Regions from separate parts of the Martelella soudanensis genome, predicted to be linked through region 2. Evidence: predicted binding sites of a transcription regulator. Region 2 holds the regulator's gene; each other region holds the start of a gene.

Region 1 (2,264 bases), 2.8 Mb from region 2:
CCGTATTTCTGCATTGCGGGAGCCGCCTGGCCGCCGATCTTCCAGAAGATATAGACGAGCAGCAGGACAGTCAGAATGCCTGCGGTCAGCGTCAGGATGCGGAATGATTTGTCATAGGTATATTCAAACCGGGTCGGCGGTCGCGAAACGCTGCCGTCTGAGGGCAGGGCGGTTTTCGTTTTGTCGGCCATTCAAGGCTCCTGCGTGCGGCGACCGGGCTGGCGCTTCGGTCTGACGGCGTGTTGCTCTGCTCTTCCAAGTCAAAAGGCCGGGGCGTACTTTCGTCGCCCCGGCCACGGTCACTAATGACCGAATATTACATGCCGATGTCAGCGAACGACTTCTGGTCGAGTTCGATGACGTTTTCCGGCAGCGGGATGTAGCCGAGCTTGTCAGCCATGGCCTGACCGTCGGTCAGGGCGTAGTTGACCATTTCCTTCAGCGCGGCAACGGTGTCGGCGTCCTGGCCTTCCTTGTAGAACAGCAGCCAGGTGAAGGTTGCGATCGGATAGGCCTGCTCGCCCTTCGGGTCGGTGATGAACGCGCGGTTGTGCTCGTCGAATTCTGCCGAGGCAAGAGCGGCCTTACCGGCTTCAGCGCCAGCCTTCACGTAGTTGCCGGCCTGGTTTTCCAGGTTGGCGTAAGGCGTGTTGGTCTGCTGGGCGTAACCGTATTCGATGTAGCCGATCGCGCCGGGAGTCTGCTTGACCGTGGCGGTGATGCCCTGGTTGCCCGGAGCAGCGATGAAGTTCGAAGCCTTCGGCCACGAAACGGTCTTGCCGGCGCCGACAGCGCTCTCGAAATCGGAGCTGATGGCGGCGAGGTGATTGGTGAAGTTGAAGCTGGTGCCGGAAGAATCGGCGCGGACGACGACGGTGATGTCTTCGTCGGGAAGGTCGACGCCTTCATTGGCGGCGACGATGGCCGGGTCGTTCCACTTGGTGATCTCGCCGAGGAAGATCTTCGGGTAGACGTCGCGCGGAAGCTTGATGTCTTCCAGGCCATCGAGGTTGTAGGCAAGCACGATTTCGCCGGCCGTCATCGGCAGCAGGATAACGCCGCCGTCGATCTTGGCGATCTCTTCGTCGCTCATGGCGGCGTCGGAGGCTGCGAAATCGACAACCTGGTTGGTGAAGTCTTCAATGCCGGCGCCGGAGCCCTTGGACTGATAGTTGACTTCGATGCCGGTCTTCTGGCCAAAATCCTTAAACCAGGCCGAGTAGAGCGGGAAGGGGAAGGAGGCGCCCGAGCCGGTCAGCGACGTGTCGGCAGCATTAACAACAGTGCCGGAGAAGACCATGGCGGCGGCAACGACTGCGACCTTAGCGCCCTTGGAGAAATTTCCGATTTTCATCAGATAGCCCTTTTGAGGTTTGGTTGAAAACGGAAGTCCTATAACAACGAAAGTCTTGAAAGCATATATTGTTGTAAAAAATTCACATTTCTCCGGATTTGTCGGTTTATTGTTATTTAATGTTCAAATAATTGTCATAAAACTGTCATGGTGGAATTGGAGCGCCTGCCTTTCCGCAGCGCCGTCGCGGGTGCCTTCTGGTTTTTGACCGCTAGGCCGTAAACCCATAAATGGGGTTCACATGGGTGCGATGACTTGATTCAATGGTTTCTGGAAAGGAGACCATTGATGCGCCGACGTTTTGACCTGACGGATTTCGAGTGGGCGGTGATCGAGCCGCTTCTGCCCAATAACAGCCGCGGCGTACCGCGGGTCGATGACCGCCGTGTGATCAACGGCATACTCTGGCGCTTTCGTACCGGCAGCCCATGGGCCGATGTTCCGGAACGCTATGGCCCTCACACCACCTGTTATAATCGCTTTGTCCGCTGGCGGCGGGCTGGTGTCTGGGATCACCTTCTCACGGCGATTTCTTCCGCCTTCGACGGCGATATTCAGATGATCGACTCGTCTTGTGTTCGCGTGCATCAGCATGGCGCCACCGGTAAAAAGGGGGCGCCAATCGAAGCATGGGACGTTCCAGAGGCGGCCTGACAACGAAGATCCACGCTCTCGTCGATGCCGATGGGCTGCCGATTGATCTTCGCCTCTCAGAAGGTCAGCATGCTGATTGTCGCTACGCCGAAGATCTGCTCACCAGACTTCATGCCGGAACGACGCTTTTGGCAGATCGTGGCTATGACACCAACGCCATCCGCGCCACGGCAACTCAGGCGAAGGCATTCGCCAACATCCCGGCGAAGCGAAACCGAAAAAAGACCTTCGCTTTCAGTTCGTTCCTCTATCGCTA
Region 2 (2,264 bases):
ACAGGCTCTCAGGAGAAACAGAGATGGCACACTCGCATATCATATCGGCGTTCGACGACGAGCTGAAATACCTCCAGCGCCGGATTTCCGAAATGGGCGGCATGGCGGAGGAAATGGTCTCGCAATCCGTCGTGGCGCTGGTCAACACCGATACCGAGCTCGCCGAAAAGGTGATTGCCGAGGATCTGGCGCTTGACGAGGCCGAACGCGAGGTCGGCGAAAAGGCGATCGTCACCATCGCCAGACGCCAGCCGGTGGCAACGGACCTGCGCGAAATCATGGGCGCGATCCGGATCGCAGCCGATCTCGAGCGCGTCGGCGACATGGCCAAGAACACCGCCAAGCGGGTGATCTCGGTGCAGGGCACCGGCGTGCCGCGCAAGCTCGCCCACGGCATCGAGCACCTGTCGGAACTGGCGCTGTTGCAGCTCAAGGAAGTGCTCGACGCCTACACCTCGCGCCAGGCCGACAAGGCCAATTCGATCCGCGAGCGCGACGAGGAGATCGACGCGATCTACACCTCGCTGTTCCGCGAGCTTTTGACCTACATGATGGAAGATCCGCGCAACATCACCACCTGCACGCATCTTCTGTTCTGCGCCAAGAATATCGAGCGCATCGGCGACCATGCGACCAACATCGCCGAGATGATCTACTACATCGCCACCGGCTCGCAGCCGCAGGGAGAACGCCCGAAGGACGACATGTCGCCCTCGGTCGGCTCCGGCGAGAGCAAGTCCTGAAACCATTTGACAGAGGCACGAGATGGTTCCGAAGATCGCAGTTGTCGAAGATGAAGAAGCGCTGAGCGTCCTGCTGCGCTACAACCTCGAATCCGAAGGCTACGAGGTCGAGACGATCTCGCGCGGCGACGAGGCCGAGATCAGGCTGCAGGAGCGGGTGCCGGACCTTCTGCTGCTCGACTGGATGCTGCCCGGCGTTTCCGGCATCGAGCTTTGCCGGCGCCTGCGCATGCGGCCCGAGACCGAGCGGTTGCCGATCATCATGCTGACGGCGCGCGGCGAGGAGAGCGAGCGGGTGCGCGGCCTTGCGATCGGCGCCGACGACTATGTCGTCAAGCCGTTCTCGACCCCGGAGCTGATGGCCCGGGTCAGGGCGATCCTGCGCCGGGCCCGGCCGGAAGTGCTGTCCAGCGTGCTCAAATGCGGCGATATCGAGCTGGACCGCGAGACCCACCGCGTCCACCGCAAGGCCAAGGAAGTGCGGCTCGGGCCGACCGAGTTCCGGCTTCTGGAATTCCTGATGACCTCGCCGGGCCGGGTATTTTCCCGCTCCCAGCTTCTCGACGGCGTCTGGGGCCACGACATCTATGTCGACGAGCGCACCGTCGACGTCCATGTCGGCCGTCTCAGAAAGGCGCTCAACTTCTCGCAGATGCCGGACGTGATCCGCACCGTGCGCGGCGCGGGCTATTCGATGGAAGTGTGAGGGGCCTCTCAGTCGTCCCCTTCTCCCCTTGGGGAGAAGGTGGCCGTAGGCCGGATGAGGGCAAGCTGCATCACCGTGGTTGAAACGCTCGCGGCACTGGTTTTCACCCCCTGTCCGGCCACGGAAAGTTGCAAGACCCTCCCCTCACCGGGCGCATTCGCGCCACCCTCTCCCCTGCGGGGCGAGGGGGTGGAAGACTGCGATGCCGATGCGCTTCATCGGCGCCTCGCCTTCGGAAATTCCGTTAATACCGCCCACCGTCATTGCGATACCTCATCGTTTCTTTATCCTCAGACCACCAAAGCACTGTCCTTTCCTGCACCAGCGATTGATTTTTCCCTCCGAACAGGGCACGGACAGAACCGTCAGACGAAAGGGATGATGATGACGAGCGCGAGTTTTACCGAGCCGGTGGTGATGGCCGATCTGATGGCCCGCATGCTGTGGGAGATCGAGGCGGTGCATTTTTCCCCCGATGAGCCCTACAAGCTTTCCTCCGGTCTGGTGAGCCCGGTCTATATCGACTGCCGTCGGCTGATTTCCTTTCCCCGAATCCGCTCCACCCTGATGGATTTCGCCGCCGCAAAGATCATGAGCGAGGCCGGCTTCGAACAGTTCGACTGCGTGGCCGGCGGCGAGACCGCGGGCATTCCCTTTGCCGCCTTCCTCGCCGACCGTCTCGACCTGCCGATGATCTATTGCCGCAAGAAGCCGAAGGGCTACGGCAAGAACGCCCAGATCGAGGGCCATATGAACGAGGGCGCGAGGGTGCTGGTGATCGAGGACCTGACCACGGCGGGCGGCTCGATGTTCAA
Region 3 (2,264 bases), 1.9 Mb from region 2:
GAGGCCGATCATCGAGCGGATCAATGTCGGAGTGGATTGAGGCTATCCCTTGTTCGGCTTCACCAGCAGCAGCCAGTTTTCGCCCTCCGCCTTCCAGTCCTCGGCGGTGACGATTGCCGCGCGCGCGGTCTCGCGAAAGCCGAGCCGGTCGTGAAACCTGCGTGCCGGCGCATTGCCGTCGGAGACGATCAGGGCGAGATCGCGCCCGCCGGCCATCCGCTCGGCCTTTTCCATCAAAATTGTGCCGAGCCCGCGCCGGCGATACTCCGCATAGGCGGCAAGCACGTGGATATAGTAGCAGCCGAAAGCCTGCGACTTCAGCGCCTTCAGCGGTTCGAACACGGCATGCTCCGCCTCGCCGGTCGGCGTGTCATGCTCCAGCGGATAGGCAAGCAGCAGGGCCACGATGTCGGAGCCGAGGGTTGCGACCGTGCCGTTCGTCCAGTTGACCGCCTGATCGACGCGCTGAACGCTGTCACGCCCGGCCTGCCAGGGATCGCCCTTTCCGCCCTCCAGCCGCCCCCAGCGCCACAGCGGCAGACCATGATCGGCGATATTGATAAGCCGCACCATGTCCGGCGCATCCTCCGGCGTCGCGCGCCTGATCGTAAAACTCGAAACCAATCCACCCCTCCCCCAGTTGACCCAAAGCCGCCTGTGCGCCTAGCCTGTCATTAAGCTTTCACAGACTTGCAATTCATTCCATGATCATTGTCAACCGCTTGAGGGTGCGAAGCACCACAACGGAAACGGAGCTGCCAATGTCCGCGCTTTTCGAAACTCACCTTATCTCCCGACGCACACTGCTGCGCGGCATGACCGCGGCCACCGCGATGGTCGCCCTTCATCCTTTCTCAGCAAGGGCCGCCGGCAATCAGGCGCATCTGAGACTGATGGAAACAACCGACATCCATGTCAACGTGTTTCCGTATGACTATTACGCCGATAAGCCCAACGACACGATGGGTCTCGCCCGCACCGCCTCGATCATCGACGCGATCCGCGCCGAATCGACCAATTCGATGCTGATCGACAATGGCGACTTTCTGCAGGGCAATCCGATGGGCGATTACATCGCCTATGAGCGCGGCATGCAGGACGGCGACGTCCACCCGGTGATCAAGGCCATGAACGTGCTCGGCTATGATGTCGGCACGCTTGGCAATCACGAGTTCAATTACGGCCTTGATTTCATGCACAAGGTGCTGGCGGGCGCGAACTTCCCCTATGTCTGCGCCAACCTGACCACCGGAGCCCTGGCCGATGACCCGACCAAAGACGATCTGATGGTCAAGCCCTACCTGATCCAGGAGCAGATGATCACCGATGGCGACGGCAACAAGAGCCCGGTAAAGATCGGCTTCATCGGTTTCGTGCCGCCGCAGATCATGGTCTGGGACGAGAAGAACCTTTCCGGCAAGGCCAATACCCGCGATATCGTGGAGGCGGCGCAAGCCTGGGTGCCGGTGATGAAGGACGAAGGCGCCGATATCATCGTGGCGTTGTCGCATTCCGGCATTGATGGCACCGGCCCCGCGCCGCTGATGGAAAACGCCTCGCTCCACCTTGCCGGCGTCGAAGGCATAGACGCGGTCTTCACCGGCCACCAGCATCTGGTTTTCCCCGGCTCGGATGATTTCGCCGGCATTGAAGGCGTCGATATCGAAAAAGGCACGCTCAAGGGCAAGCCCGCCGTGATGGCCGGTTTCTGGGGCTCGCATATGGGCCTGATCGACCTGCTTCTGGAAAAAGACGGCAACAGCTGGACGATCGTCGACTTCACCACCGAGGCGCGGCCGATCTACCACCGCACCGAGGACCGCAAAGTCGTTGCCAATGTCGAAAGTGATGCCGCGGTCATCGCCGCCGCCGAGGCCGATCACGAGGCGACGCTGGATTATGTCCGCACGCCTGTCGGCAAGACATCGGCGCCGTTGCAGTCCTATTTCGCGCTTGTTGCCGACGACCCGTCCGTCCAGATCGTTTCCAAGGCGCAGACCTGGTACACCAGGGACATGCTGAAGGACACGGAATACAAGGACTTCCCCGTCCTCTCCGCCGCGGCGCCCTTCAAGGCCGGCGGTCGCGGCGGTCCGGATTACTATACCGAGGTCCCGGCCGGCGACATCGCCATCAAGAACGTCGCCGACCTCTACCTCTACCCGAACACCGCCCGCGCCGTGCTGATCAACGGCGCTGAGGTGCGCGAGTGGCTGGAAATGTCGGCGGGCATGTTCAATCAGATCGAACCGGGAGCCACCGAC

The links. Region 2 encodes PhoB, which activates phosphate uptake and scavenging genes when phosphate is short. Its sites were predicted from a motif close to TGTCATNNANCTGTCAT; they were not measured.
Region 1: the regulator PhoB is predicted to act here: its motif matches at 1,487-1,503, upstream of pstS (phosphate ABC transporter substrate-binding protein PstS).
Region 3: the regulator PhoB is predicted to act here: its motif matches at 670-686, upstream of HQ843_RS15465 (bifunctional 2',3'-cyclic-nucleotide 2'-phosphodiesterase/3'-nucleotidase).

What each region holds. Positions count from the first base shown of each region.
Region 1 covers NZ_CP054861.1:4,156,083-4,158,346, reverse strand. Annotated here, with positions in the region: gene pstC (phosphate ABC transporter permease subunit PstC) at 1-191, opposite strand, end outside; gene pstS (phosphate ABC transporter substrate-binding protein PstS) at 317-1,354, opposite strand; one part of gene HQ843_RS19890 (IS5 family transposase) at 1,640-1,970, shown strand; one part of gene HQ843_RS19890 (IS5 family transposase) at 1,970-2,264, shown strand, end outside.
Region 2 covers NZ_CP054861.1:1,374,240-1,376,503, reverse strand. Annotated here, with positions in the region: gene phoU (phosphate signaling complex protein PhoU) at 24-743, shown strand; gene phoB (phosphate regulon transcriptional regulator PhoB) at 766-1,449, shown strand; gene HQ843_RS06640 (orotate phosphoribosyltransferase) at 1,834-2,264, shown strand, end outside.
Region 3 covers NZ_CP054861.1:3,261,418-3,263,681, reverse strand. Annotated here, with positions in the region: gene HQ843_RS15475 (Lrp/AsnC family transcriptional regulator) at 1-40, shown strand, start outside; gene HQ843_RS15470 (GNAT family N-acetyltransferase) at 43-624, opposite strand; gene HQ843_RS15465 (bifunctional 2',3'-cyclic-nucleotide 2'-phosphodiesterase/3'-nucleotidase) at 762-2,264, shown strand, end outside.